One region of the Faecalibacterium sp. BIOML-A4 genome, then DNA from elsewhere that is predicted to be linked to it. Evidence: a T-box and tRNA genes for the amino acid it is inferred to sense, from the RefSeq annotation. Region 1 holds a T-box; the other holds one or more tRNA genes.

Region 1 (15,315 bases):
ACACCGTCCATGCAGACGGGAACATCTCCACATCGCCCTTCGGATCGCCCAGACCCTTGGGGGCAGGCTGCAGATGGGCGCGGTCCAGCGGAAGCAGACGCACCATGGTGGGCTCGCTGGTCAATGCATTCTCGATGCGGGTATAGATGAGATAGATCTCATCCAGCTTGCCGGTCTTGAAATCATCGATGGCGTCCATCGTGATATCGCGGGCACGCTGCAGCGTAGGCTCCGTGGCACCGTAGTGGAAATCCTCCACCAGCCGCGGATCCTTGTGGTACAGGGCGCGGTAGCCGGTCTGGCCGATCACATAGAACCGGTCATTCTCATCCGCATTTTCCTTGAGGAACTTGATGATGTTCTGGTTGTAAGCGCCTGCCATGCCCTTATCTGCCGTCAGCACGATGTAAGCGCGCTTGGGGTTTGCGGTGTTGCGTTCGTGGAAGAACGGATGCACCGGCTCTTCCGGCAGGTGGGGCACCACGCGGGAAATGGTATCGCGCATACGGTTGAAGTAGGGCGATACATTCTGGTAGTTCTTACGTGCCTTGCGCAGCTTGGACGAGGAGATCAGGTACATGGCGTTCGTGATCTTCATGGTGTCCTGAATGCTCTCGATGCGCTCCTTCAGCAGCTTACTGGACGGCATGGCTGTCGCCTCCCGCATAAGCTTTCCAGGCGTTCAGGATGGCATCGACCATTTCAGGTTCCAGCTTGCCGGTGGCGGTGATCTTATCCATCGTACCGGACACATCCGCGCGGAACTGACGCACAAATGCGGAAGTTTTGGCGCGCAGCTCGGCAGTGGGCAGTTCGTCCAGCACACCGTGGGAAGCCAGCACCAGCGTGACCACCTGCTCGGCGTCGGACTTGGGCTGATACAGCGGCTGCTTGAGCATTTCCATCAGAGCCTTGCCGTGATCCAGCTGGCGGCGGGTCTCCGCGTCCAGATCCGAGCTGAACTGTGCAAAGGACTCCATATCCTTGTACTGTGCCAGCTCGATACGCAGGTTGGCGTTGGCCTTCTTCATGGCCTTGGTCTGGGCAGCGCCGCCCACACGGGACACCGACAGACCCACATTGACGGCCGGGCGGTTGCCTGCATTGAACAGGGCGCTCTCGAGGAAGATCTGACCATCGGTGATGGAAATGACATTGGTGGGGATGTAGGCGGAAACGTCGCCTGCCTGCGTCTCTACGATAGGCAGTGCGGTGATGGAACCGCCGCCCAGATCGTCGCGCATCCGGCAGGAGCGCTCCAGCAGACGGGAGTGCAGATAGAACACATCGCCGGGGTAAGCCTCACGGCCCGGAGAGCGGCGCAGCAGCAGAGAAATGGCACGGTAAGCCACTGCATGCTTGGACAGATCGTCGTAAACGATCAGCACGCTCTTGCCCTGACTCATGAAGTACTCGGCCAGTGCGGTGCCGGCATAGGGTGCAATGTACTGCAGGGGAGCGGAATCCGAAGCAGTAGCCGCCACGATGGTGGTGTAGCTCATGGCACCGTGCTTCTGCAGATCGCCTGCCACGCGGGCAATGGAAGAAGCCTTCTGGCCGATGGCCACATAAATGCACAGCACACCGGTGTTTTTCTGGTTCAGGATGGCGTCCGTGGCGATGGAGGTCTTGCCGGTCTGGCGGTCGCCGATGATCAGTTCACGCTGGCCGCGGCCGATGGGGAACATGGAATCGATGGCGAGGATGCCGGTGTGGAGCGGGGTATCCACGCTCTGACGCTCCAGAATGCCGGGGGCCTGCTTTTCGATGGGGTTGTAGCCCACAGCTTCAATGGGGCCCTTGCCATCGATGGGCTCGCCCAGCGGGCTGATGACACGGCCCAGGAAGGCATCGCCCACCGGGATGCCGGCACGCTTGCCGCTGCGGGTCACCATGGTGCCCACGCCGACGGTCTCAGCTCCGTCGAACAGCATGATGCCCAGCTGTTCGGGGTCCACGCTCTCCACCATGCCCTTGGCACCGTTGTCGAAGGTGACGATCTCGCCGTACACAGCGCGGTTCATGCCTTCGACGTGCACGATGCCGTCGGCAGAGGAGATGACCACACCGCCCTCGGCAGAGGTCTCGGCGGGCTTGTAGTCCTCAATGCGGGTCTTGAGGGTAGCCAGCGAGGGCTTGCCCTCCATCATCTTGTCCAGCTGATGACGGCCGGAGTTATCGAACACGCGGTCGCCCACCTGCAGGACATAGCCGGACAGCAGGCTCTCGTCCACCGTCACGTTCAGGATGACCTCGGTGGCATCATACAGCTTGCGTACCTCGGCGCGGATCCGGTTCAGCTCCTCTTCCCGGGGCTTGCGGGCGCTGCGCAGCTCGGCCTTGACGATGCGGTTGTCCGCAAAAAATTCACGACTGAATTCAGTTGCCATTGCCTGCACCTGCTTTCTCCAGCAGATCGTCCAGCAGACGTGCGTCGTCCTGGGCGGTCAGATTGCGGGCCAGCAGCTTCTCGCACATCGCACGGGCCAGTGCCGTGGTCTGGGCATCGGCTTCCCGCAGCTTGCTCTGGCGTTCGGCCTCGGCGCTTGCCTTGCCGGCTGCCACGATGGCGTCTGCCTGCTTGCGGGCATCTGCCAGCAGCTGCTGCTTTTCGACCTCAGCCTGCTTTTCGTAGGCTTCGCGGCGGGCAGCGGCCTCATTGTCCACATTGCGCAGTTTTTCCTGTGCGGCGTTCATGGTCTCTGCGGCTTCCTTCTTGGAGGTCTCCGCATCGGCCAGGTTTGCGTCCACCATCTGCTGGCGCTTTGCGATCACGTCCTGAACAGGCTTGAACAGGAACTTGCGCAGCACCGCATACATGACGAGGACGTTCACGACGGTCCACAGCAGGTTAATATCCAACTTCAGCATTCGTCTGCGCCTCCGTTACTGACCCAGGAACAGGATGATCAGCAGTGCAACGACGAAGCCGAAAATTGCAGTACCTTCTGCCAGAGCAGCGCCCAGCAGCAGGTTGGTCTGGATCTTGCCGGATGCCTCGGGCTGACGGGAGATAGCCTCCGTTGCCTTACCCGTTGCGATGCCGATGCCGATACCGCCGCCAATGCCGGTCAGCGCTGCAATGCCAGCGCCCAGAGCAATCAAACCATTCATAGTAATAATCTCCTTTTAAATTCAGTAAATATCAATGGATCAGTCTTCTCCGCCCATGGTCTCTTTCATGAACAGCGAAGTCAGGAACACGAACACATAGGTCTGGATCAGACCGTCGAACAGGTCAAAATACAGGCTGAACACCGCCGGGACGAACACAGGCACCACGAGCTTGATCAGCTCCATGATGACGAATGCACCCAGCACGTTGCCGAACAGTCGCATGCAGAGGCTGGTCGGGCGAATGGCGATCTCGAGGATGTTCATAGGGGTCATGATCGGAGTGGGGGCAGACAGACTCTTGAGGAAGCCAATGCCGCCGCGTGCACGGATGCCGGCACCCTCGATCAGGACGATGCTCATCAGCGCCAGCGCTGCGGTCACGTCCAGATCCTTCGTGGGGGGCTTGACACCGAACACGCCGATCAGGTTGCTGAAGGCGATGTAGATGGCCACGGTCATCAGGTAAGGCACATAGCGCCTGCCCTTTTCGCCCAGCAGACCTTCAAAGAAATTAGTGCCTGCGAGGTAGGCCATTTCCAGCACGGCCTGACGCTTGCTGATATGGTCCACCTTCAGGTTTCTGGTAAGCAGGATCGAGCCGATGGTGACGATGGCCAGGATCACCCAGCTGATGACCACGGATTCCGGGATCTGCAGCGGGCCGACCTTGACGTATTCGACGGTCAGCTCTTCCATCAATGCTTTGGTCAGATTATTCAATTGTTTTTCCTCCTTCCTGAAGAATAGGGTTCCGGGGGTAAGACCGCCGCACCGCCCCGGCGGCGCAGCGTCCTTCTTATCGCTCGAAGAAAAGGCGCAGCTTTGTGAAAAAAGTAAGGAAGGTGTTCGGCTCTGTCCGGTCACACCCTCCCTCCTGCACGGGTCACTTCGTCTTTTTTCGTTGTGTATGATAGTACGATTGACGAAAATTGGCAAGTGGCTTTGTGCACATTCTACATTTTAGGTGGTTCTACTGCATTGATATATAAAAAAAGTTGTGCATCTTGTCTAACAAAATGCTCTTCACATGTACTTTTTCCACAAATTTCTTAGCCAATTCTTAGGTTTCAATGGCTTTTTCAGGGCATTCCGGGGAATATTTCCATCAAAAATGCCCCATTGTACATACTTTATATGCCCGATATATAAAATTCGTATAGGCGTCTCGTCCGGTATTACACCCGCTCCTATACATATTTATTATAACTGCATATCTAAAATCTGTCAGTCCGCCTGTTTTGCGCCGCGGCGGAACACCAGCCGGAAGATGGCACGGGCAAGCGGCCCGCAGTACAGCATCTGCCAGCACAGGGCCATGGGCATATTGCAGCCCCATGTATGCACCCAAGTGCCAAAGCCGGGTTCTTTAAACAGCACCGTTGCGATCAGGCTCATCACCGGGCACATGATGCACACGATCATCAGCGAGATGGCATAGGTGATGAACTGCGGACGATCTGTGGGCCGCATGAACATAAACGCCAATCCGGTGGCCAGTTTCTCCACCACGAAAAATTCCAGCACGCAGGCAATGGGAACCATGATCGGCATCTCGTGCAGAGCCATGACAAAGGTGGCATTGGTGACACCGCCTGTGTTCAGCGCCACATTGTAAACGATCATGCCATAGACCATAATGGCAGCCATGACAATGGTAAAGAAGATACGTTCCGGTAAAGTTTTAGGCATTTTGATTGTGTCTCCATTTCTTTTGTGTGTAAATTTTTGCCGCAAAAAAGCCGCCCCGCGAAACTTTCATCTCGCGGGGCGGCGGCGACTACCATTCATTGGCGCTATTTTAGCACAAATCGATCTGACGCATAATACCCTGTGGACACTTTCTCCCGTTTTGCGCAAAATCCTCCACAAACGGCCCGGAACTTCTGGGCAGCTTTGCTGTTGACTTCCTCGGCAGCCCTCCCTGCAGGGCACAGAGTTCCTCTCCAAAGGGCCCGATCGTCCGGACACACCGCGCAGAAAGCGGCATTTTGCACGTTCCATCTGCTGTTTTTCAAGAACTGCACAATTTTATATTTCTATCCTTGTGCACTCTGCGAATAGACAAATCAATCAGGAATATGTATAATAAAGCCAGAAACCAGAGAAGTACAGCAGAAGCTCAAGAGAGAGCTAATCCCGCTGACTTGAAGCAGAAAGGAGCGAGACCGATGGTCGATATGGAACCCGCACAGCAGGGACAGGCTGTCGGGATTCGCTGAGAAGCAAAATAGAGGCTCACCACAGACGGGATGTTTCCCCCGTATAAAAACACAACAAAAATGAGCCAGTCTTGAGCATCAAAAATGCGATTACACGACAACCTGTCGATAAACTTAACCCCCAGCGATTCAAATAGATCCGCCGGAGATGATTCCTATGAAGGTATCTTTTGTACGGAGAACATTATTTGAATAGCAAAAAAGGAGTTCTACCAATGTACTAAGTAGTTTGCCCCTGGCGAATCTAACTCGAAAGAATGTGGTAATATGAAATTCATCTTTAGAATCTCGGTGCCGCACTCCATCAGTTAAGAGAAGGGTCAATCCAATGTACTAAGTAATCAGTCCCCTTGAAATAGATTCTCAGTTTCCAGTAGTTTCTAAGGAGAGTCACCCTATGAAACGTTTACTCCGAAAATGAGGAACCCCAAGGAGAAGAGGCTTATGACTCCGAAGAAGTAAGTATCCAGCCGGACGAGGGCTTGCAACCGCCTCGTCCGGCTGGTTTTATTTTGTGCTGTTTTCACCAACAGTCAACGCCCGATTTGTGCAAATTTTACGCAGGAAGGTTGAATACCGTCCTTTGTTTTTGCACTTTTCTGTGGTATACTGTGGAAAAAGATGGGAGGTTCATTTCATGGAGTCGTTCGTTTCGGTTTCCACTCTGCTTAATCTTGTGCTGACCGTTATCTGGTTCATCTCCGGCATTCGGGATTTTCAAGGCAAAGACCCGTTCCTCGATCTGCCGTTCAACCAGTATCACCGCGACCCGGAGTACCGCGCCTTCTGGCAGAAAAAGAACGGCGTGTTTTACATGCTCAACAGCATCGCCTTTCTGATCTTAGCCTTCACACCTGTTACATCGCTGCTCTACCGTATCATCTTCGGCATCGCCATTGTGGGAGACCTTCTTTATCTTGTCGCTTACGAAAGCTGGAACCATAGTGCGGATTGACAGCCGGAAAGGGGCCACTATGAATTTGAATCTTTCGGACTGGGATTGGCTGAACGCCGCGCTGGGTGTGCTGTTTTTGTACCGCGGCATCCGGGATCTGTACAATGGCACCGGCACCGGTTGGAGCACCGAGGACGAAAAGAAGCATTTTCACAAATTTTACGGCATTGCTTCGATCCTTTGCGGTGCACTCTATCTGGTCAACATTTTTCTGCCAAAGGTCGAGCCGCTGAATTCCATTTTGATGGTGGCGGCGCTCGTGTTGTGCACTGCCCTGCTGATCTCGTATCTGTGCTATGCCCTGAGTAGGAGCGACAAAACCAAAAAGTGAGGGGTTGCTATGGAAGTCATCTGTGCGATCTTAACCGCACTTTTCGGCATCGGGTTCGGCATTTTTATGGCGCTGCAGCCGGAGGATGCCATTGCCCTGCATGACCGTGGACGGTATACACAGACCGAACCAACGGAAGCGTACATCAAATTGACCCGGCTGGAGGGCATCGGACTTTCGGTGCTCTGTGCCGTGCTTCTGGTGGTTCTGCTGTTCGCACCCCAATAATACTTTGCAGCTTTCCTCTTGCGGATTTTTTCTCACCCTGTTACAATGAGAAAAAAACGCAGGAGGTATTTTATTATGGTCAAGCATGTGATCCTGTGGCAGCTGAAGGACGAGCTGTCCGACGCCGAAAAAGCCGCCGTCAAGGCAGGCATCAAGGAAGGGCTGGAAGGTCTGGCAGGCAAGGTCCCGGGCCTTGTGGAAGTGCATGTCAACATCAACGGTCTCCCCTCTTCCACCGCCGACCTGATGCTGGACACCACCTTTGAAAGCGCCGAGGCCCTCAAGGGCTACTCCGTCCATCCCGCCCATGTGGCTGTGGCCGACGGCAAGGTGCGGCCCTACACCAAGGCACGGTTCTGTCTGGATTACGAGATTTAATGTTGACAAACCCACCGTTTTTGCGTATTATAGACATAACAATGTAAATTGGCTGTGAAGAGAAGAGTACGCACCGTCTGCGCCTGACAGAAAGCCCGAAGGATGGAACCGGGCAGGCCGCGCGATGCCGAAGATGGTCTCGGAGCTGCGCAGGTGAAAATTGAGCCTGCGACGGGTGCGCCCGTTACCGCGCTGCGCCGTGCTTTTTGGCCCGGCAAAAGGCTGCGCCCGCAAGGGTGCGGCGAAGCAAGGTGGTACCACGAAAGTTACAAGCTCTCGTCCTTGTCCGGCTCAGTCCGGCAGGATGAGGGCTTTTTTCGTCCCCCGCCAAATCAGGAAAGGAAGAGTATCAACCTATGAGTGAACACAAGACATTCTACATTACCACTCCCATCTACTACCCCAGCGACAAACTGCACATCGGCCACAGCTATACCACTGTCGCCTGCGACGCACTGGCACGCTTCAAGCGGATGCAGGGCTATGACGTCATGTTCCTGACCGGCACCGACGAGCACGGCCAGAAGATCCAGGACAAGGCCGCCGACGCCGGTGTGACCCCCAAGGAGTATGTGGACAAGATCGTAGCCACCGTCAAGGATCTGTGGAAACTGCTGGACGTCAGCTACGACCGCTTCATCCGCACCACCGACGACTACCACATGGAGTCCTGCCAGAAAATTTTCACCAAGCTGTATGAGCAGGGCGACATCTACAAGGGCGAGTACATCGGCCACTACTGCAAGCCCTGCGAGAGCTTCTGGACCGACAGCCAGCTGGTGGACGGCAAGTGCCCCGATTGCGGCCGCGAAGTGTACGACGCACACGAGGAAGCCTACTTCTTCAAGACCAGCAAGTATGCCGACCGCCTGCTGAAGCTCTACGAGGAGAACCCCCAGTTCATCCAGCCTGAGAGCCGCAAGAACGAGATGATCGCCTTCATCAAGCAGGGCCTGCAGGACACCTGCGTGTCCCGCACCTCCGTGAAGTGGGGCATCCCCGTGCCCTTTGACCCCAAGCACACCATGTATGTGTGGGTGGATGCCCTGAGCAACTATATCTCCGCGCTGGGCTACGGTAACGAAAAATATCACGACTACGACAAGTTCTGGCCTGCCGACCTTCACATGGTGGGCAAGGAGATCCTGCGTTTCCACACCATTCTGTGGCCTGCCATGCTGATGGCTCTGGATCTGCCCCTGCCCAAACGGGTGTTCGGCCACGGCTGGCTGCTGATGAACGGCGGCAAGATGTCCAAGTCCGTGGGCAATGTGGTGGACCCTGTGATCCTGTGCGACCGCTACGGCGTGGATGCCATCCGCTACTTCCTGCTGCGTGAGATTCCCTTCGGCAACGATGGCATGTTCACCAACGAAGCCCTGATCACCCGCATCAACAGCGATCTGGCGAACGATTTGGGCAACCTGCTCAGTCGCACCGTCGCCATGTGCGAGAAGTACTTCGGCGGCACCGTGCACAATGTGGCCGGTACCGAGGCCATTGACACCGAGCTGGAGACCATGGTCAACGAGCTGACCGCCAAGGTCACGGCCGACATGGACAGCCTGACCATCCCGCAGGCCCTGATGGAGATCTTTGCGGTCATCCAGCGCGCCAACAAGTACATCGACGAGACCGCTCCCTGGGCGCTGGCCAAGGACGAGGCCAACAAGGCCCGTCTGGAGAGCGTGCTGTACCACCTGTGCGAGGCACTGCGCGTGTGCGGCATCCTGCTGAACGCATACCTGCCCACCACCGCACCCAAGATGATGGAACAGCTGGGTCTGGACGCATCTGCTCTGGACCTGACCAAGACCACCTACGGCGCACAGGAGACCTACACCGTGCACAAGGGCGAGGCACTGTTCCCCCGCATCGATGTGGCAAAGGAAATTGCCCACCTGAAGGAAGAGGACGAGAAGCGCAAGGCCGCTGCCGAAGCTGCCAACAAGGCCAAGGCTGAAGCTGAGAAGAAGGCTGCCGCCCCCGCCGAGGAGAGCACCGTGGACTTTACCCACGAGGAAGAGATCGACTTTGACACCTTCTGCAAGGTGGAACTGCGCGTGGCCGAAGTGCGCGCCTGCGAGAACCTGAAGGAAAGCAAGAAGCTGCTGCACCTGACCGTGTTTGACGGCGAGCGGGAGCGCTGCATCCTTTCCGGCATTGCAAAGTGGTTCAAGCCGGAAGACCTGATCGGTAAGAAGATCGGCATTGTGTGCAATCTGGCACCTCGCCCCATGATGAAGGGCAAGTATGTCAGCGAGGGCATGATCTTTGCTGCTGATACCGCCGACGGCGGCTGCTCCATCGCTTTCTACGGCGACGACACCCCCGTAGGCAGCCGCATCCACTGAGCCGCCATGCAGGAAAACAAAACGCTTTCCCGCGCGGAATGGCTGGATAAGATCTTCGGCACGCCGGTGTTCGCCGTGCTGCTGGCCATCTTCTGCAATGTGCTGTGGGGCTCGGCCTTCCCGTTCATCAAGCTGGGCTACCGGCTGTTCTCCATTGAGACCAGCAGCACCGCCTCCATCTTCTGCTTTGCCGGTGTGCGGTTCATGCTGGGCAGCTTTCTGGTGCTTCTGGGCAGTGTTCTGCTGCAGAGCCGCCTGCCCAAGTTTCCCCGCGGCAAAGTGGCAGCGGAGTGCTGTGCTCTGGGCCTGTGGCAGACCACGACCCAGTACGCATTCTATTACATCGCTGTTGCCATGCTCACGGGTGCCTTTGGCGGCATCCTGAACAGCACCCAGAGCTTTCTAGGCGTGATCTTTGCCCATTTCATCTACGGCAACGCCGACCGCATGACCCCTGCCAAAACGCTGGGCTGTGTCATCGGCTTTGCGGGCGTGCTCATCGGCACGCTGGGCAACCACGGCAGCGGCAGCGGCTGGGGCGTGTTCTGCATGATGGCCGCTACCATCATCTTTACCCTGTCCGGCCCGTGGAACAAATCCGTGACCAAAAAAGCAGACAGCTTTGCCGTCTGCTTCATCAACCTGTTCGTGGGCGGTCTGGCACTGTTCGTGCTGGGCACTGTGCTGGGCGGCAGTCTCCATGTGCAGAGCGCACTGGCGGTGGCGGTCATGCTGTATCTGGCCTTCATCTGCGGGGCAGGCTATGTGCTGTGGGCCCTGCTGATGAAGAACAACCCGGTCAGCCGCATTGCCATCTTTGGCTTTGTGAACCCGGTGGTCAACGTACTGCTGAGCGCCGTGCTCAACGGCGAACCCCTGTTCCGCTGGCAGTATCTGGCGGCGCTGGTGTTCGTGTGTGTGGGCATCTGGCTGGTGAACAAGGCCCCCGCCAAAAAGGAGGGCAAATGACCGGCCCCATTTTTGACACCCACGCGCACTACAGCGCCCGCGCCTTTGACGCCGACCGCGATTTCCTGCTGGGCAGCCTGCCCGGCAAGGGCGTGGTGGGCGTGTGTGAACAGGCCACCCACTCCGGGGATGCACCCAAAGTGCTGGAGCTGGCGCACCGCTACCCGTGGGTGGTGGCAGCTGTTGGCATCCACCCGGAAAGCCTGCTGCCCGCCGCCGACTGCGGCGAGGAAGGCCCGGCTCCTACGGTCTCGGTGTACGGCGGGGACTGGGCCGCAGAGATGCGCGCTCTGGCCCCGTATTACGAGGACCCCAAGGTGGTAGCTGTGGGGGAGTGCGGGCTGGACTACCACTGGCCTGTGCCCAAGGACGCCCAGCTGGCCATGTTTGAAGCACACATCCGGCTGGCGCTGGAGCTGGACAAGCCCATCATCGTGCACGACCGCAATGCGCACGCCGATGCTTACGCCCTGCTCAAAAAATACCAGCCCAAGGGCATCGTCCACTGCTATTCCGGCAGTGCCGATGACGCGGTGTGGCTGGCAAAGCAGGGACTGTTCATCGGTTTTGGCGGGGCGTGTACCTTCAAGGGTGCCAAGCGGGCGGCAAAAGCCATCAGCGCCCTGCCGCTGGAAAGCATCGTGCTGGAGACCGACTGCCCCTACATGGCACCGGAGCCGGTGCGCGGCACCCGCTGTGACAGCTCCCTCATCCGCTATGTGGGCGAGTATATCGCCCAGCTGCGGGGCATCTCTGTGGAAGAGGTGTTCCGCACCACAGCCGAAAATGCCCGCCGGGTATACGGGCTGTGATCCGTTTTTCGCAAGTTGCACAGGTTTTTCTCTGTGCTTCTGTATAAATCAACAATCAAAATCCAAACTGTTATAAGGAGAACCTACCATGAAAGCACGTATTCCTAAGCACCGCGAGTTCATCATCAACTTCCCCGACAGCATCGACCAGAACAAGGCCAACGAGGGCTGGGCAAAGCTGCAGCAGATCGTTGAGGACTACAAGAAGGCCCACAATGGCGCTTCTGTCTACGCCCCCACCTTCATCGAGGACTGCGAGGCCGAGGTGAAGAAGCTGCAGGAAGAGTACGGCTTCGAGTACACGGTCGAATACGTTCAGTAATTTCTGATATTTAAAATCCCCTCTGTGCATCTGCGCAGGGGGGATTTGCAGTTTCAGGGGGAACCGCTTTTTCCCTGCGGTGTGCTCCTGCAAAAATACAGCCCCGGCAGACTGCATGGTCTGTCGGGGCTGTGCTTTCCTGTCCGGGTCACTTTTCCACTTTACTCAGCAGGATGCGGTCGTTGTCCAGATTCTTGCCTGCGTTCTCGCGGAACTTTTCAAGCAGGTCGTCCACGGTCATCCGGCTGCGTTCCTCGCCCTTCACGTCAAAGACGATGCGGCCGGAATCCATCATCAGGGTGCGGTTGCCCAGCTCCAATGCCTGATGCATATTGTGGGTGACCATCAGGCAGGTGATCTTCTTTTCGGCCACGATGCTCTTGGTCAGCTCCAGCACCTTTTCGGCGGTGGCGGGGTCCAGTGCGGCGGTGTGCTCGTCCAGCAGCAGCAGCTTGGGGGTGACCAGCGTTGCCATGAGCAGGGTCAGCGCCTGCCGCTGGCCGCCGGAAAGCAGTCCCACCGGCTGCTTCATGCGGTCCTCAAGGCCCATATCCAGCAGCGCCAGCTTTTCGCGGAACACTTCCTTGTCCTTGCGGGAGATGCGGGAGAAGATGGCGTGGGGCGCGGTGCCGGCACGCAGATAGGCCAGCGCAAGGTTTTCCTCAATGGTCATGTTGGGTGCCGTGCCCTTGAGCGGGTCCTGAAACAGGTGGCCGATGACCTTGCTGCGCTGGTGCTCCGGCGCAAAGGTGATATCCTGTCCGCCCAGCAGGATGCTGCCCTCGTCGGCGATGAAGCCGCCGGTGATGGCGTTGAACAGGGTGGATTTGCCCGCGCCGTTGGAGCCCACGATGGTGGCAAAGTCCCCGGCTTCCATGTGCAGGCTGACACCGTTCAGGGCCACTTTTTCATTGACCGTGCCGGGGTTGAAAGTCTTGTGCAGATCGTTCAGCTGAAGCATTTCCATCTTACTTTCCCTCCTTGCCGGTGGTTACGCGGCGGCGGCAGGCCCCATGCTTGCGCTGCTCAAAGGCGATTTTTTCCTTGATGGCCGGCATCGAAATGGCAATGGCCACGATGATGGCGGACACCAGCTTCATGGCGGCGGCAGGCACATTGAAGCGCAGCGCCACAGCCACGATAAAACGGTACAGGCAGCTGCCGAACACCACGCCGATGATCCGGCGCAGCATGGTGCGCTTACCAAGCAGAGTCTCGCCGATGATGAGGGAAGCCAGTGCGATGGTCACCATGCCGGTGCCCACATTGATATCGCAGCTCTTCTGATACTGTGCCAGCAGGCCGCCGGAGAGGGCGCACAATGCGCCGGAAATGCACAGGCCCACCGTAATGGTGAAAGCCGGGTTAATACTGGAAGCACGCACCATGGCAGCGTTGTCACCGGTGGCGCGGATGGACAGGCCCAGCCGGGTGCCCAGAAAGCCCAGCATCGCCGCACCGGCAAGCAGGATCATGGCCAGCGCGATGGCCAGCTTATACCAGCCGCCAAGGAAGCTCAGTGAGCCCTTTGCCAGCGAGAAAACAGTGTCGGTCTTGACCAGTGACATGGTGGAGGAAAAGCCCATCACGGCCAGATTGATGGTGTAAAGGCCGGTGTTGACGATGATGCCTGCCATGATGCTCTCCACCCCAAGGCGGGTCTGCAGAAAAGCCGTAACAAAGCCGGAGCACACACCTGCCGCCATGGCTGCGAACAGGGCCAGAATGGGGTGGCCGGTCAGTGCTACCTGACAGGCCACGGCGCAGCCCAGCGTGAAGCAGCCGTCAGTGGAAAGGTCTGCGATGTTCAGGATGGAATAGCTCAGGAACAGTGCCAGCGCCACAAGGGCATAGATACAGCCCAGTTCCAGCGCCGTCTGTAGGACGTTGAGCGAAAAGATACTCGCCAGCATGTGTGTGCTCCTTTTATGTTTCTTTTTGATTGGACGATTTAAAATGGCCTCCGCTTTTGCTCTGGCCATATTCAGCGGAATTGGGTTTTTATTCGGGATTCAGAAAAGCCTGCGGGCTTTTCTGAATCCCCTTTTCACGAGTAGGGTCGTGACGGAAAACGGCATTTGCAGCGCCGCTTTCTGCGAAAGCGCGGCGCTGTGGGCGGCGTCCTCGCCCTCTCAGGCGCTTACGCGCCAGCTCTCCCAAAGGGAGAGCCTCTGGCAAAGCTGCACACTTTGCAATTGAATCGAAAACTTTTCCTAAAGCCGCCAAAAGCTCCCCCTTCGGGGGAGCTGGCAAAACCGTCAGGTTTTGACTGAGAGGGTACTTTTTTAAGAGAAGTTCTCTGCGGTGGTCACTTTCACGATCTCGGTGCAGTAGGGCTTGAAGGCCTCCTTCACGGTGTCGAGGTCAAGGCCCAGCGCTTCGCATGTCTCGGTGTTGATGGTGACGATGCCGTTGTCAAAGGTCTGGTAGGGCAGGTCTGCAGTGGTCTTGCCCTCGCACAGCAGCTCTGCCACCATATCGGCAGTGGCTTCGCCCAGCTGGACGTAATCCACGCCGTAGCCCACGAACGCACCGTTCAGTGCAAAGCTGTCAGCACCGGTGTAGTGCTGCACGCCTGCCTCGGTAAAGGTCTCGTAGATGGACAGCTCTGCGGTCATCACGGTGTTGTCGGTGGGGGTGAACACGGCCTTGACGCCGGAAGCGATCAGGGCTTCGGCCGCCATCTGCACCTCGGCGGTGGTGGTGCCGTTCTTCTCAATGTACTTGATGCCGTTGGCATCGCAGAAAGCCTTGGCATCGGCAATGGCCTGGGTGGAGGCATCCTGACTCAGGTCGTACAGCAGGCCAATGGTGTCAATATCCGGGTTGACAGCGGTGATCAGCTTCATGATGGCCTCGGTGTTCAGTGCGTCGGAGGTGCCGGTGATGTTCTCCTCGCCGTCAAAGCCTGCAGCGGCGGGGTCGGTGACAGCAGAGTAGACAACGGGGATATCGGTATCCTCCACAGCGGCCAGCATGGTTGCGGCGGTGGGGGTAGCCACAGCCACGATCACATCCACGCCGTCCCCTACGAGGTCGGCACCGATCTGGTTCAGGTTGGACTGGTCAGCCTGTGCATTTGCGTAGTAGTCGGCGTAGTCGAAGGTAACGCCCTTCTCTGCCCCCAGCTCATCCAGACGGCTCTCCACAGATTCCACGATCTGGTTGAGGGAAGCATGATCCACATAGTTGACGATGCCCACCTTGAAGGTCTGGCCGCCCTCGGCTGCTGCGGAAGCGGCAGCGGAAGAAGCGGTGGAAGATGCAGCCACGGTGCTGGAAGCGGAGCCGCCGCAGCCGGTGAATGCCAGTGCAGAAACGGCGGAAGCAGCCATAGCGGCCTTGAGGAAGCTGCGGCGGGAGATCATGGTAACGTTTTTCATAACAGTAAACTCCTTTCCCGGAGCGGGCGGCAAAAGTAAAAGACCCGCTCCCCTTGCGGGACGGGTCTTACAAATAAAAACGACCCTGTCCCTGTGTGTTATCCACAAGGACAGGATCGGTAAAGTTCGATTCTGCGGTGCCACCTTGCTTGCCCTGCTTTGCAAAATGCAGAGCCTCTCACGGAGAGCCAACACTCCCCTGTCCTGTAACGGAGACTTCCGTCCAAAGCTACTAAGGCTTGCTGCC
Region 2 (15,315 bases), on a different contig from region 1:
CATTGCAGGCCCGCACGCTGTGTTCATGCACTGCCTGCCCGCCTTCCACGACCACAAGACCACCGTGGGCAAGGAGATGGGCGAGCGCTTTGGTCGCGATGCCATGGAAGTGACCGATGAAGTGTTTGAAGGCCCCCAGAGCATCGTGTTCGACGAAGCCGAGAACCGGATGCACACCATCAAGGCCGTGATGGCTGCGACCCTTGGCTATGTAAAATAACGGATCACAAATAAAAAAGGGAGGCTGCGTTTGCAGTCTCCCTTTTGCTTTTCCTGTTAGGCTTCCTTCAGCTTCAGCACGCCAGCCTGTACCAGACGCTTGCGCAGCAGTGCACCCACGATGCAGCTCACCACGATCTTGGCGAGGTCCAGCGCAATGAACGGGTACACGCACACCGAAAGCGCATAGCCCAGCTCGCACTGCATCTGGAACACGAACCATGCGGTGCCCAGCACGTAGCAGGCGGCATCGCCCAGCACAAGGCCGATGCCGGAGATCACCGGCTGGCCCTTGCTCTTTTCGATGAACAGACCGCCGATGAAGGCCAGCAGCAGGTAGCCCACCAGATAGCCGCCGGTGGGGCCTGCCAGCTTGGCAATGCCCGCGCCGTAGCCGGAGAACACCGGCACGCCCACAAGGCCGATGAGCAGGTACACCGCCACGCTCAGCGTGCCGAACTTTGGCCCCAGCAGCCATGCGGTCAGGCAGATGACAAAGTTTGACAGCGAAATGGGGATGGCTCCGATGGGCACGCTCAGCGGGCCAAGCACGCACAGCGCGGCGGCCATCAGCGCAGTGACAGCCATCTGATAGGTGGTCAGTTTTTTGTTTTTCATAGAATAGAATTCCCCTCTGTTAAAAATTTACAAGGCATCTGTGCTCGAGTATAGCGCAGCGGGAGACAGATGGTCAACAATAAAGTTTCGAGGGGGTTTACAATAAAAACTCCCGGCACACTGACCGGGGGACAAAACACATTGTGTCGAGTCGGGAAATGTGATATACTGTCAATAAGGCGCTGATTGCAAAGTTGGTGGTCATGCTTTCTGTCCCGTTATCGCTGATTCTTCTTATCTAGTTTTCTACTTAGGATGAAGCAGAGGTTCCGGGAGGAAACTTTTTTGCAAGTGCCCTGCCCGGAGCCTTGAAGGCGAAGGGAGGGATGTCGGATGACTCTTTTGGAGACTCTCGCATTGCTCACGTTCATTCTCACACTGTTGAGCCTGATCGTGGATGTGATCCGCCTGACCATTGAGGTCGTGGCAAAGTTTTCCCAGAAGAAAGACGATGATAACAAAAAAGATTGACCGCCCTGCTTCCAAACTGTGCGGTCAATCTTTTTGACAAGCGGGATGGAAAGCTGACCCTTGCAGTCAGCGCCCCTTCTGTATTTATTATACCGCATCAGCGTTATTTGTCAAGGAGGTTCCCTATGGGTGGAGGACACGTATCGCGCCCCGATTTCGGGATGCCGCAGCCGGACCCGGCCTACCCACTGACCGAGTTCTACCTGCTTTTGCAGCACGCACTGGACAAAGCGGGCCGCTTTGCGCTGCCTGCGCTGTATGCCCGCGTGCAGGCACCGGCCCGGCACATCTATCTGGACGAGGCGCGGGAATATTTGAGCCTTTCGCCTACCGGGCGGGAGGGGGATATCCGCCTGCTGGCCGAGGGCAGTCTGCAGCTGCTGTACAGCACCCTGCACGTCCAGCCGGACGGCACGCCTGCAGCCCTGCTGCTCACCGAGGAGTGCACCCGCGCCACGGTGGCGGTGCAGCTGCTGCCGCCCTTTGTGTGGGAGGACCCGCTGCCGCCGCTGCCGGACACCCCTGCGGCGCTGACGCTGCAGCTGACCATGCAGGATGTGATGCAGGCCGATACCGACCCGGCAGCGCTGGGCAGAAAGCTGGCTGGCACAGCGGCGAACAAGCGCTGGCTGCACCATCCGAAGGCCGAGACCTTCCTTGCAGAACGGGTGGCCCTGCTGCAGAGAGTATATAAAAGGTGATTTTCATAAATTTTTCCAGCAATGCAATCTTCGGGGGCGTTCAGCCGTGTATAGGGTGAATGTCCCCCGTGGAACACGAATTCCACCAGCCCTGTACAGGCGGTAAAGGAGAGCTTGAAACTATGGGACAGCTGACCAGAAACGAAGTATTTACGCTGGCAGTGCAGAAATACAGCGATGCTGTTTACCGCGCTGCCATACACAACAGCCGATGCACAGCCGATGCCGAGGACGTGGTGCAGGATGTCTACGAGAAGCTCCTGCATTATAATGGTACGTTTGAGAGTGAGGAGCACCTCAAGGCGTGGCTGCTGCGGGTGGCCATCAACCGCTGCCGGGACCTGACCCGCGCAGCCCATCAGAAGGACACCGAGCTGGACGAGAACCTGCCCGCGCCCGATGCGTTTGAGGACGGCAGTGTGCTGGACGCAGTGCGCGCCCTGCCGGAAAACTACCGCAATGCCATCTATCTGCATTACTACGAGGGGTACACGGCGGCGGAAATCGGCCGGATGATGGGCGCACCGTCCAACACGGTGCTGAGCTGGCTGCGGCGTGCCCGGGCGCAGTTACATACGATGCTGAAGGAGGAGATCGAAGATGAGGTGGTATGAGTACAAGATGGAGACGGACGACCTCTACGCCCCGGACGATCTGAAGGCAAAGCTGCTGGCCATGACCGACCAGTTGACCGAAGAAGAAAAGGCCCAGCCCATGATGAAAACCGCCGCACCGGTACCGGCTCAGTCCGCCCCGGTGCAGCCGAAGAAGAAACTGATCCGCTTCCCCGCAAAGCGGGTGGGCGCACTGGCGGCCTGCCTTGCTGTGTGCGTGGTAGGCTATGGTGCTTTTGCCACCGGACAAATCGGCCTTGGCGCAAAGAGCAGCAGTCCGGCGGTCTATTATTCTGCGGACAGTACTGCGGCGGGGATGGCGGCAGGCGGCGCGGACCGCGCCGCTGTGGACAGCCCCATGGCAGCCGATTACAGTCTGAACACCATGGCGCTGGAAAGCGGCGCAGACAACGGCACCGCTGTTTATTCGGAGGACGATGCGGCAGCAGCGGCCCACAGCACCGACCACGCAAAGATCATCTACACCGCGAACCTCAGCCTGGAAAGCAAGGACTACGACGCAGCCCGCGCTGCGCTGGATGCTGCCCTTGCTGAAGCGGGCGGCTATCTGGAATCCAGCAGTGAATACTCGGATGCCGGTGACAGCCGCAGTGTCAGCCTGACCTACCGGGTGCCGCAGCAGAACTACGAGAACTTTCTTGCCGCCGTGGCCGAAGCAGGCAACGTGACCTACAAAAACCAGCAGGCCGACGACGTGACCGCCCAGTACATGGACGTGGAGACCCGGCTTGAGAATCTCAAGAACCAGCGAACCCGCCTGCAGCAGCTGCAGCAGCAGGCCGACAACCTCTCCGACCTGCTTGAGATCGAGTCCAGCCTGACGGATGTGCAGAGCCAGATCGAGAGCTGGCAGAGCCAGATGGACTGGTACAACGATCAGGTGGAAGAGTGCACCGTGTACGTGAGCCTGAGCGAGGTGAGCACCTACTCGCCGCCCAGCGAGGGCTTCGGCAGCCGCTTTGTCAGCGCCCTTTCCGCTGGCTGGCAGAACTTTGTGGGTGGCCTGCAGCAGGTCATCGTTGCCCTTGCCGGTGCATGGCCGGTGGTGGTGATCGCAGCCGCCGCCTGCGCAGGGTTCGTGGTTTGGAAAAAGAAGAAAAAATAAATCAAAAAAATACTTGACATCCGCCCGCCCTTGTGGTATTATACTTGAGCAGTCAGCGAGAACCGCTGAGAGCACAAAGTAAATATCGCGGGGTGGAGCAGTCTGGTAGCTCGTCGGGCTCATAACCCGAAGGTCGTTGGTTCAAATCCGGCCCCCGCAACCACCAAGCGTTCTGAGATCTCTCAGAACGCTTTTTTGTTGTCTGTATCCGATACGAAGAAGGGGCTGCTGCACATCGTTTTAGCCGAAAGTGCAGCAGCCCCTCTTACTGTATCAAAAATTTACACCCACTCGCCGTTGAAATGGTAGCTGCCCACAAGGCCCGCACCGATGTGAACAACGTTTCTTCCATGGGCCGTGATGGCTCCGGCATCCGCATGATGATGTGGGCAGGCGCTACCATGGAGGCAGGCCCCCGTGCAGGTCAGGCAGCCGACATCAACAGCCGTCCGTCCTTCCCCTTCGGCGGTATCTGGCCCATCTTTGGCAACGACGGCAAGCGCTTCTTCAATGAGACCATCACCCGCCACGGCTCCGTGGGCTATCTGGACATGATGCCCGAAGGCCAGAAGATGCCCTACATCACCCACGGCTTCCTGCGGGCGGACAGCCGCAACAGCATGGGCTTCATTCTGCTGTACGGCAAAAAGAACGTCTCCCGCTGCGGCTTCCGTCACTCGGTGCTGGAGGCCACACGCCGCCCGGTGTGCCATGTCATCCTGCAGCGCTGCGCGGGCAGGGATATGCTGGACGATGCCGCTGCCGAGGCCCAGCTGGCCGAGGCGGATGAACTGTTGACGGCTGTGCTTTTTGTTCCGATGGGTGGAAAGTTCTTCCGCTTTCTTGTGATCGTGAAGGTTTTTGCCGGATTTTGGTTACGCACCCGGAAAAAGATGGTATGATAAACTAGGTATAATCGGGTGATATGGTAGCCGGAACGTCCTGCTGCGTGAGCGCCCTCAGGGGAGAAAATCGATGAAAAAATATCTCAAAGCGGTCGTGTCCGGGCTGTGCGCCGCGGCGCTGGCCCTTGGCTGCGTGAGCGGCAGCAGCGCCCGCAAGGTGCTGGAATACGGCCTGAGTGACCTTGCCGCTGCGGACCGCGAGACCGTGGAGCAGCGCATCGCCGAGGGTCAAAGCGCTGCGGACGCAGAAGCCGAGTTCCTGACCGACGATCACTTTGAGGCATGGTATCAGGATATCTGCAGTCAGCTCAAACAGTACGAGGGCTGAGCCGACGGAACACGCTGAGGAAAAGAGGTGATGGCGATGCTGCGCAGACAGAAGGATACGGATGCCGCCCGGCGCAAAAAAACAGGCAGGCCTATCTTCCGCACCATTTTTAACGCCATGATGCTGGTGACGCTGGTGGAGGTGGTGCTGCTGGCAGTCAGCATTGCCATTACCAATGTGGACGGCAGGCTGAACCAGAACGCCAAGGACATGCTCAACATGCAGGTGCGCAACCGCGTCAGCTACGTGCAGGACCTGATGCAGGATGCACAGAATCTGACCGATCTGTCGGAGCACATCAACAATACCGTTCTTGCCATGCAGGAAGAAGGCCAGCTCGATCTGGCCGAACTGAACACGAGCCGTGAGAAGAGCGACGCACTGCTCACGGCCATTGCGCCGGAGTTGGTGAACACCCTGCGAGCAAAACCGGTCAGTGGCATCTTTGTGGTACTGAACACCGTGAATCTGCACAACCTTGATGTGGGCTGCGGCCTGCCCGGCATCTACCTGCGGGATCTGGACCCGGATGCCCGCCCTTCGGAGGACAACGCCGATCTGATGATCGAGCGCGGCAGCTCGGCGGTGGTCAAAAAGCTGGGCATCACCACCGATAAAAGCTGGCAGCCCACCTTGCGCTACTACGGCCTGAAGGGCAACGGCTTTTCCAAGACTCCCTTCCAGACCGCGTGGGAGGACGGCGCAAGGCTGAACGCCGAGGATTACGGCCGCTGGACCACCAGTGCCTATAAGATAGGCAACGACAGCCGCACCGCCATTGCCTACTCCCAGCCGCTGATCCTGCCGGACGGCACGATCTACGGTGTGGTGGGTGTGGAGCTGCTTACCAGCTACCTGCAGACAAAGCTGCCTTACAGTGAACTGCAGGACGGCAATACCGGCACCTACTTCTTAGTCTCCACCACTGCTGATGAGGAAGATACCTCCTTTATCGTCAGCAAGGCGGTCACTTCCAGCGAGGATATGATCACTTCGGAAGCACCGGCCGGCATGATGAACTGCGAACTCCGGGCGGACGAGTGCTGGCTGACGCTACGGAATAAAGACTATTATGCCGTGGCCCTGCCCATTACTCTGTACAGCCGCAACGCGCCATTTTCCAATGAGCGCTGGCTGCTGATCGGCACCGTGAACAGCAAGGTGCTGTTTGCCTTTGCAGACAATGTGCGCAACGTGATCGCCATTGCCATTGTGTTTACGCTGGTGCTGGGCGCGCTGGGCAGTCTGGTCATTGCCCGCAATCTGGCCCATCCGGTGGAGCTGCTGTATCACGAAGTGGTGGACGGGCAGGAGAAAAAGCAGTTCCCGCAGCTGTCCCATACCAACATCCGGGAGCTGGACCGTCTGGCCGATGCACTGACCAGCTTGAACAGCGAGCTGCTGAACAACTCCACAAAGTTTTTGCGCATCATGGACATGGCCAGTGTGGAGCTGGGCGGCTATGAGCTGAGGTTCGACACTGGCAGTGTGTATGTTACCGATAACTTTTTTGCGTTGCTGGGTGCCTCCCAGCCCAAGGATCACTTCCTGAGTGTGCGCCGCTTTGAGGAAAAGCTGAGCAACATCCAGCTTTCCCATCCCTGTACCACCACGGCAGAGGGAGACAAGATACTCACCATCCGCAGGGAGGGCGAGACCCGCTACATCATGCTACGCGTCACCAACGACCAGACCACGCAGGTGGGTCTGGCCGAGGACGTTACCGCCACCACGCTGGAGCGCATGCGTATTGAGCACGAACGCGATTACGATATCCTGACCGGCCTGTATAACCGTCAGGCCTTCCACCGCGTGAGCGAAGAGCTGTTCCGCGATCCGCACCAGCTGGGCGTTGCAGCTCTGCTGATGATGGATCTGGACAACCTCAAGCACATCAACGATACCTACGGCCACGACTGGGGCGACCAGTACATCCACCGCACTGGCCGCTGCCTTGCGGAGAACACACCCAACGGCACTGTGGTGTCCCGCCTTTCCGGCGATGAGTTCGTGCTGCTGTTCTACGGCTATTCCAGTCAGGATCAGATCCGTGAGAAGATCCGCACCCTGAGCAGCGCCATGCAGAAGAGCGTTGCCATCCTGCCCAGCGGCAATGAGCTGCGTATCAGCATTTCCGGCGGTGTGGCGTGGTACCCGGCCAACGGCACCGATATGGACATCCTGAAAAAGTATGCCGACTTTGCCCTCTATCAGGTCAAGCGCACCAACAAGGGACATCTGGAAGAGTTCAGCATGGAAATCTACCAGCAGGAAGCACAGGCCGCACAGCTGAGACGCGACTTCCAGCAGCTGCTTACCGAGGAGCGGGTGTACTATGTGTTCCAGCCCGTCTTCTCGGCCCGCACCGGCAAGGCGATGGCATACGAAGCCCTGATGCGCTCCGATATGGAAGCGCTGCGCTCGCCCGCTACCATCATGAAGCTGGCGCGGGAGCAGGGCGCACTGTGCGAGATCGAGCGGCTGACCTTCTTCAAATCGCTGGAGAACTTCGACCACCTGCGCAGCGAGGGCCTTGTGCGCAGGGACACGATGCTGTTCATCAACTCCATTGCAAGCATCTGCCTGCCCAGAGAGGACAGCGAGTATATGGATAGCCGCTGGCATGAACTGCGCCGTCAGATGGTCATTGAGATCACCGAGGAAGAGGAGATTAACCACGAAGCACTGGAGGTCAAGCGCCATGCGCCGGGCTTCTCCGGCATGTTCGCGCTGGACGATTACGGCAGCGGCTTTGCCAACGAGAACAGCCTGCTGGAGCTTTCGCCCCGGTTCATCAAGGTGGATATCGCCATCATCCGCGGCATCGATACCGACCCGGACAAGCAGCAGATCGTGCAGAACATCGTGGCCTATGCCCACCCGCGCAACATGAAGATCATTGCCGAGGGCGTGGAGACCGCCGCCGAGCTGCGCAAGGTCATCGAGCTGGGCGCGGATGCGCTGCAGGGCTACTTCCTTGCAAAACCTGCCGCCGTACCGGCCAAAATGGCACCTGCCGCCCACAAGGTCATTGCCGAGTACAGCTCTGCATCCGAAAGCGGCTGAATACGAACATAAAAAGTCCCGCAGAAATGCGGGGCTTTTTGCATCTGCCACTGGCGTATTACAGTTTGCTGCGGTATACTGGAACCGGGCAAACAACAGCACAGGAGGTGCTTTTTTATTATGGTACAGGTAGACCTTATCACCGGCTTTCTGGGCGCAGGCAAAACCACCTTTCTGCGCCGGTATGTCCGGTATCTGGTGGCACAGGGCCACAATGTCTGCATTCTGGAAAACGACTTCGGCGCAGTGAACGTGGATGCCATGCTGGTGCAGGACCTTCTTGGCCCGAACTGCGACCTTGAGACCATCAGCGGCGGATGCGACTGCGACACCCACCAGCGCCGGATGCGCACCAAGCTCATTGCCATGGCCATGCGCGGGTTCGACCGGGTGGTGGTGGAACCCAGCGGCATCTTTGATGTGGACGAGTTTTTTGATGTGCTGCGGGACGACCCGCTGGACCGCTGGTATCACATCGGCAATGTGATCGCCATAGTGGATGCCATGCTGCCGGAAACGCTTTCGCCGCAGGCTGAGTACGTGCTGGCATCCGAGACGGCCAACGCGGGCCGGGTGCTGGTCAGCCGTACCCAGCTGGCCGGGCAACAGCAGACCGCTGCCGCCGTGGCCCACCTGACCCGTGCGCTGGATGGCTGCAAGTGCTCCCGCCGCTTTGCGCCGGAAGAGATCGTCACCAAGGACTGGGCACGGCTTACCGATGCCGACCTTGCCGCCATTGCGGCCTGCGGCTGCAGGCAGGCCAGCTGCGAAAAGCTGCATTTTGACGAGCACGAAGCCTTCAGCTCTCTGTGCTTTCTGGAGCAGCACCTGACGCTGCAGCAGCTGCAGGCCGCTGCCGACCACCTGTTTGCGGATGCCGCCTGCGGCCATGTGCTGCGGGTGAAGGGCTTTGCACCGGACCCGCAGGGCACCACCGGCTGGCTGGAGCTGAACGCCACTGCTGCCGGCAGAACGCTGGAACCCATCCCGCAGGGGCAGGATGTGCTCATCGTCATTGGCGAAGGACTGGACAAAGCGGCCATTGAAGCCCGGCTCAAGGCCTGAATTTTCAACACAAAAACAACAGAATGGTGAAAAACAGAAGGAAAAAGAGAAGGAAGTCATGAACAAGACCCGGCAGGCTCCCTCGGCACGGCGCATCATCGGCATGGTGATGGGTGTTATCATCATCGCCCTTGGCCCCTTCATCCAGTTCTTCGATGGACATTTCGCCCAGAAGGTGCTGAAATATAAACAAGAAAAGGAATAACAAAAAAGGCGTGGGCCTCCGAATGGAAGCTCACGCCTTTTACGATTACGATCAGAACTTGAACAGCGGGGTGCCGGCCAGCACATCGCCCTCGGCCAGCATCTTCAGCTCGCCCATGTCATCGCCGTTGGTCACGATGATGGCGGTAGCGGTGGGATGGCCTGCGGCGCGGATGGCGTCCAGATCCACCTTCAGCAGCGGGGTGCCGGCCTTGACCTTATCGCCCACCTTGACCAGTGCCTTGAAGCCCTTGCCCTGCATCTCCACAGTGTCCATGCCAACATGGATCAGGATCTCGATGCCGTCCTCGCTGGTCAGGCCCACGGCGTGCAGGGTGGAAGCCACCTGTTCCACGGTGCCGTCAAACGGAGCATACACGGTCTTGCCGGTGGGCTCGATGCCGCAACCGGGGCCAAGGATGCCCTGTGCAAAGGTCTCGTCGGGGATGTCGGCCTGTGCCAGCACCTTGCCGCGGATGGGGGTCAGAACGGTCTTGCTCTGACCGAAGAATTTGACAGTCTCTTCCTGCTCGGTCTTGCCGCCGAACAGCTTATCAAAAAAGCCCATGTTAAAATACCTTCTTTCCGATCATTTCATAGAGCCAGCCGGCCGGAACGCTGTCCTGCAAGGCCCACCGTCTCCAACCCATTGGTCTACCCAAAAGATACCACATTGTGAAAGGAATTGCAATTGGTATCCCGCAAAAAACCGGCAGAAAATCTTCGGCAGGGTCACATCAGGTCGATCAGCTGCTCGATCTCCTCCATGCGGGTGGCCCAGCTGGTGGCAATGCGCATCACGGTGTGGGTGTCGTCGTACTTCTCCCAGAAGCCGAACTTTGCCAGTGGCTCCAGCGCTTCCAGCTGGCTGTTTTCCAGAATGGGGAACACCTGATTGGTGGGCGACTCCATATAGAAGCGGTAGCCCTTGGCAGCAAGGCCCTCCTTCAGACGGTCTGCGGTTTCGATGGCGTTCCGGCTGATGCGGGTGTACAGATCGTCGGTGAACAGCACATCGAACTGCAGGCCCATCAGACGGCCCTTGGCAAGCAGCGCGCCCTGTTGCTTGACCATAGTCATAAAGTGGGCCGGTGCGCCGTGGGGGAACACCACGGCCTCGCCGCACAGCGCGCCCACCTTGGTGCCGCCGATGTAGAACACATCGGTCAGGCGGGCGATATCCTGCAGGGTAACATCGGTGCCCTTGGCCATCAGACCGTAGCCCAGGCGTGCGCCGTCCATGAACAGGGGCATGTGGTACTCCTGACACACAGCGTGCAGCTCTTCCAGCTCAGCCTTGGTGTACAGGGTGCCGTACTCGGACGGGTGAGAGATATATACCATGCCGGGGAACACCATGTGGTCGTGGTTGGCATCGGCATAGAAGGTGGCGCACCAGTCGCGCACATCGGCGGCGCTCACCTTGCCCTCGTGGGCGGGCAGGGCAATGACCTTGTGGCCGGTATACTCAATGGCACCGGCTTCGTGTGCAGCCACATGGCCGGTGGCAGCAGCCATCACGCCCTGCCAGCGCTGCAGCATGGACGCAATGACGATGGCGTTGGTCTGGGTGCCGCCGGAGATGAAGGTCACGTCTGCATCCGGGCAGCCGCAGGCAGCGCAGATCTTTGCTTTGGCTCTGGCGCAGTAGGGGTCGGTGCCATAGCCGGGCACCTTTTCAAAGTTGGTCTCGGCCAGCTTTTGCAGGATCGCGGGGTGTGCACCCTCACAGTAGTCGTTCTCGAAATACAGCATATCGTTACTCCTGATCCAGTGAGATAAAGTGTTGATAAGGCTATTCTACTACGGGGGAGAGGGAGTGTCAAATCGCGTCCCTCTTTACGGCAAAGGATTTTTACTGTATCTTTAGTTTTTCTATGGTATAATGCGGGAAACGGAATATATTATTTGGGAAGGGGAATGTGCATGAAAAAACAGACGCTTGTGCGGGATGCCACCGTAATGCTGCTGGCTCTGTTCGCCGCCTATGCCATGGTGATGCTTACACAGGCCGTTATGGGCCGCATTGAGGGCGTAGCAATGCTTATCTTTATGCTGGCGGTATTTGTCACCTCTATGTATACAGAAGGTTATGCGTGGGGCGTGGCGGCTTCGCTCATCAGCGTGCTGGCTGTGAACTTTGCCTTCCTCTCACCGTATTTCGCCTTCAACTTTACCCTGTCGGAAAACCTGTTCTCCGGCCTTGTGATGCTGGTGGTGTCCATCATGACCAGCACCCTTACCACCCGCATCAAAAAGCAGGAACAGCTGCGTATGGAAAGCGAGAAGGAGAAGATGCGTGCAAACCTTCTGCGCGCGGTTTCTCACGATCTGCGCACCCCGCTTACCTCCATCTACGGTGCCTGCTCCACTGTGATCGAAAATTATGACTCGCTGGATAAGGAAAAGACCATTAAACTGCTTGGCGAAGCCTGCAGCGATGCCCAGTGGCTGACCCGCATGGTGGAGAATCTGCTTTCCGTCACCCGCATCGACAGCGAGAAGGTGACGGTGCAAAAGACCCCCACTGTGCTGGACGAACTGCTGGATACGGTGCTGGTCAAGTTCCGCAAGCGCTACCCGGAGATCCCGGTGGAGCTGGAAACGCCGGATGCCTTTATCGTGATCCCCATGGATTCCATGCTGATCCAGCAGGTGCTGATGAACCTGCTGGAAAATGCCGCTCTGCACGCCGAGGGCATGACAAAACTGACCTTGAAGGTGTTCACGGTGGGCAATCGTGCGGTGTTCGAGGTGACGGACGATGGCTGCGGCATCCCCAGAGAACGGCTGAAAACGCTGTTCTCCGGCACCGACCCGGATGTACCGGCAGACAGCCGCAAGCACGGCATGGGCATCGGCCTTTCGGTGTGTGCGGCCATCATCAAGGCGCACGGCGGCGAGATCAAGGCCGAGAGCCGTCTGGGTGAGGGAACGACCATCCGCTTCTGGCTGGAGACCGAAGAAATTGAAATGGAGGATGCAGAAGATGAGCAATAACAAATTCAAGGTCCTGATCGTAGAGGATGAGGCAAATATCTGCAGCTTTATCGAAACGCTGCTCACCACCAACGATTATCAGGCTCTGGTGGCTCATACCTGTACCATGGGCCTGACTCTGTTCGCCTCCCACAACCCGGATCTGGTCATTCTGGATCTGGGCCTGCCGGACCGGGACGGGCTGGAATTCATCCGTACCGTGCGGCAGAAGTATATGACCCCCATCGTGGTGCTCTCGGCCCGCACCGACGAGATGGATAAGATCGAAGCGCTGGATCTGGGTGCCAATGATTACATCACCAAGCCCTTCAGCACCGGCGAACTGCTGGCCCGCGTGCGCGCTGCCCTGCGGCTGAACCGCTACAGTGCCATGCACGGCGGCAATGCCCCGGCGGGTGAGTTCCGCGCACAGGGAATGCGCATCAACTATGACCGCCGTAAGGTGTTCGTGGACGAGCAGGAGATCAAGCTGACCCAGACCGAATACAACATCGTAGCGTTCCTTTCCCAGCACGCGGGCCGCGTGATGACCTATGCGGCCATCGTCAAGGCCATCTGGGGCGATACCGACATCGGCAGCACCAAAAAGCTGCAGGTGAACATGGCCAATATCCGCAAAAAGCTGGGCAGCCGTCCGGGCAGCAATGCCTATATCCTCAATGAGCTGGGCGTGGGCTACCGCATGATCGACGAGGATGCCCGCAGCGGGGAGATCAACGAATGATACTTGCACTGATCCTGTTTGCTGTTACCTATGTATTGATGCTGTGGCTGCAGCAGTACCGCCCGTGGGTGGCACTGTGCAGTGCGGTGCTCTTTATTGTGCTGGGCGAGGCAGGGGTCTACGAGTTTTCACTCCGCGCCGCGCTGCAGGCCGTGGATTATAATGTGCTGCTCATGATGGCGGGCACCATGGGTACGGTGGCACTGTTCATCGAGAGCAAAATGCCTGCCCGCCTGGCGGAAATGCTTATCGTCTGTGTGCCGGATGTCAAGTGGGCGGTGTGTATGCTGGCGCTGTTCGCCGGTGTCATCAGTGCTTTTGTGGACAATGTGGCCACGGTGCTCATGGTGGCACCGGTGGGCCTTGCCATTGCACGCAAGCTGAAGATCTCGCCGGTGCCGGTGCTCATTGCCATTGCGGTGTCCTCCAACCTGCAGGGCGCGGCCACGCTGGTGGGCGACACCACCAGCATCCTGCTGGGCAGCTTTGCCGACATGAATTTCTTCGATTTCTTCTGGATGCGGGGCCGTCCGGGCATTTTCTGGGGCGTGGAGCTGGGCGCACTTGCTTCGCTGGCAGTGCTGCTGTGGCTGTTCCGCCGCGAGACCCAGCCTATCGCTGCAAAGGTGGAGACTGAGGTGGAGGACGATGTGCCCACTGCCCTGATGCTGCTGACGGTAGGTCTGCTCATTGCGGCATCCTTCCTGCCGGAGCCTGCAGCCGGGCCGCTGCACACGGTGTACGAGCTGCGCAGCGGCCTTGTGTGCATGGGGCTGTGCCTGTTTGGCGTGGCGCGCGCCTGCCTGCGGGCAGGGTCGGCAAAGCCGCTGGCGCATGTGCTGGGCGAGCTGGACTGCGACACCCTGCTGCTGCTGTTTGGCTTGTTCATCGTGATCGCGGGCATCCACGCGGCGGGTGTTATCGACGCAGCAGCCCGGCTGTTCCATGCCGTGGCAGGGGAAAGCCCCTTCCGGCTGTTCACCCTGCTGGTGGTGGTGTCGGTGGTGCTTTCGGCCTTCATCGATAACATCCCTTACGTGGCCGCCATGCTGCCGGTGGTGCAGAGCATCGCCGCCCTGATGAACGATGGCGTGGGCGTGGAACCCTATGTGTTTTACTTCGGCCTGCTCACCGGTGCAACGTTGGGCGGCAACCTGATCCCCATCGGTGCTTCGGCCAATATCGCGGCCATTGGCATTCTGCGCAAAAACGGCGAGACCGTCACCACCCGCGACTTCCTGCGCATCGGCGTGCCCTTTACGCTGGCCGCCGTGCTGGCAGGCTATGCGTACCTGTGGCTTGTGTGGGGCAGAGTCTGATCTTCTGAAGAAAATGAAGAAAAAACAAAGAAACTCCGACCCTCTGCACCGCCGGAAAATCGGCCTGCAGAGGGCTTTTTTCGCGAAAGTATGACGTTTTGTAGTGAGGAAAAAGTTTTTTTGAAAAAATGCTTGACAATTCTGCCATATCTGGTATAATAACTATCGTTCCGAGCAACACAGCTCGCAAACAAAACAGAATATGCGGATATGGCGGAATTGGCAGACGCGTTAGATTCAGGTTCTAATCGGGGCAACTCGGTGGAGGTTCAAGTCCTCTTATCCGCACCAAACCATGAAAATCCGAACCTTTTCTCGATAGGAGAAGGGCTCGGATTTTTTGTTTTCTTCGGAAACGAGAACAATGGCTCTTCCCTTACGGCTGTGTGTCCAAAACCTTATCAGAAGAAAGACCGTATCACGAAGGTCACAACAGTAAGAGTGCCGTAAGGCGGAAAGGACACAAACATGAAGTATGATGCAAGAGCTTGCCATTTCAACATGGACATCGGATGCGTGGAGCTTCTGCTCCGGGATGGGAGAAAGATTTCCATCGACTGCACCGGGGTCGAGGATGCACTGGACGTGACCATGGCGCAGAGGACGGAACTGGACTACCTCATCTACAATGACCCGCTGGTGTATGCAGACCTGATTCTAAACGGCGAGCCGGAAGAATATTTGAAGAATGCGGCTGGGAATCACGGGTTAGAAGATTGAGAACAAAACAAAAACAGGGTGCGCCCTGCCGGACGCACCCTGCCAAAATCCACATACGATAGCGATATGTACAGCAGGGCGTTCCCCGTCGGGAACGCTCTGTTTCTCTTTGCTGGCGGCGTGATGAACTTGTTCCGCCTGCCACGCGGCAAACTCCCGCTGCCCTTCCTCGCTGTTCCAGCAGGCAAGGATGGCCGGGTAGAATGCCCGTGCCAGACGTTCGATGACTTCATCG

The links. A T-box is a leader RNA that pairs with one kind of tRNA and senses whether it is charged. The one in region 1 lies ahead of metG (methionine--tRNA ligase), so its partner is inferred to be a tRNA-Met.
Region 2: it has a tRNA-Met gene. The T-box ahead of metG (methionine--tRNA ligase) is inferred to sense a tRNA for this amino acid. The anticodon was not compared.

The regions. Positions count from the first base shown of each region.
Region 1 covers NZ_WKZG01000003.1:126,419-141,733, forward strand. Annotated here, with positions in the region: gene atpG (ATP synthase F1 subunit gamma) at 1-649, opposite strand, end outside; gene atpA (F0F1 ATP synthase subunit alpha) at 636-2,390, opposite strand; gene GKG34_RS03370 (ATP synthase F0 subunit B) at 2,380-2,871, opposite strand; gene atpE (ATP synthase F0 subunit C) at 2,887-3,114, opposite strand; gene GKG34_RS03380 (F0F1 ATP synthase subunit A) at 3,154-3,837, opposite strand; gene GKG34_RS03385 (DUF2798 domain-containing protein) at 4,342-4,806, opposite strand; gene GKG34_RS03390 (hypothetical protein) at 5,974-6,291, shown strand; gene GKG34_RS03395 (hypothetical protein) at 6,311-6,622, shown strand; gene GKG34_RS03400 (hypothetical protein) at 6,632-6,850, shown strand; gene GKG34_RS03405 (Dabb family protein) at 6,926-7,228, shown strand; T-box leader at 7,274-7,515, shown strand; gene metG (methionine--tRNA ligase) at 7,585-9,582, shown strand; gene GKG34_RS03415 (EamA family transporter) at 9,589-10,551, shown strand; gene GKG34_RS03420 (TatD family hydrolase) at 10,548-11,363, shown strand; gene GKG34_RS03425 (hypothetical protein) at 11,452-11,685, shown strand; gene GKG34_RS03430 (ATP-binding cassette domain-containing protein) at 11,834-12,646, opposite strand; gene GKG34_RS03435 (ABC transporter permease) at 12,654-13,598, opposite strand; gene GKG34_RS03440 (ABC transporter substrate-binding protein) at 13,971-15,068, opposite strand.
Region 2 covers NZ_WKZG01000013.1:40,058-55,372, reverse strand. Annotated here, with positions in the region: gene argF (ornithine carbamoyltransferase) at 1-220, shown strand, start outside; gene GKG34_RS09960 (biotin transporter BioY) at 277-837, opposite strand; gene GKG34_RS15695 (hypothetical protein) at 1,171-1,308, shown strand; gene GKG34_RS09955 (hypothetical protein) at 1,434-2,009, shown strand; gene GKG34_RS09950 (sigma-70 family RNA polymerase sigma factor) at 2,132-2,623, shown strand; gene GKG34_RS09945 (DUF4349 domain-containing protein) at 2,610-3,749, shown strand; tRNA gene GKG34_RS09940 (tRNA-Met) at 3,836-3,912, shown strand; gene GKG34_RS15755 (hypothetical protein) at 4,082-4,651, shown strand; gene GKG34_RS09930 (hypothetical protein) at 4,725-4,982, shown strand; gene GKG34_RS09925 (EAL domain-containing protein) at 5,019-8,048, shown strand; gene GKG34_RS09920 (GTP-binding protein) at 8,169-9,113, shown strand; gene GKG34_RS09915 (hypothetical protein) at 9,172-9,318, shown strand; gene GKG34_RS09910 (PTS glucose transporter subunit IIA) at 9,370-9,885, opposite strand; gene GKG34_RS09905 (aminotransferase class I/II-fold pyridoxal phosphate-dependent enzyme) at 10,050-11,072, opposite strand; gene GKG34_RS09900 (ATP-binding protein) at 11,244-12,317, shown strand; gene GKG34_RS09895 (response regulator transcription factor) at 12,307-13,041, shown strand; gene GKG34_RS09890 (SLC13 family permease) at 13,038-14,360, shown strand; tRNA gene GKG34_RS09885 (tRNA-Leu) at 14,565-14,651, shown strand; gene GKG34_RS09880 (DUF6061 family protein) at 14,829-15,080, shown strand; gene GKG34_RS09875 (transposase) at 15,069-15,315, opposite strand, start outside.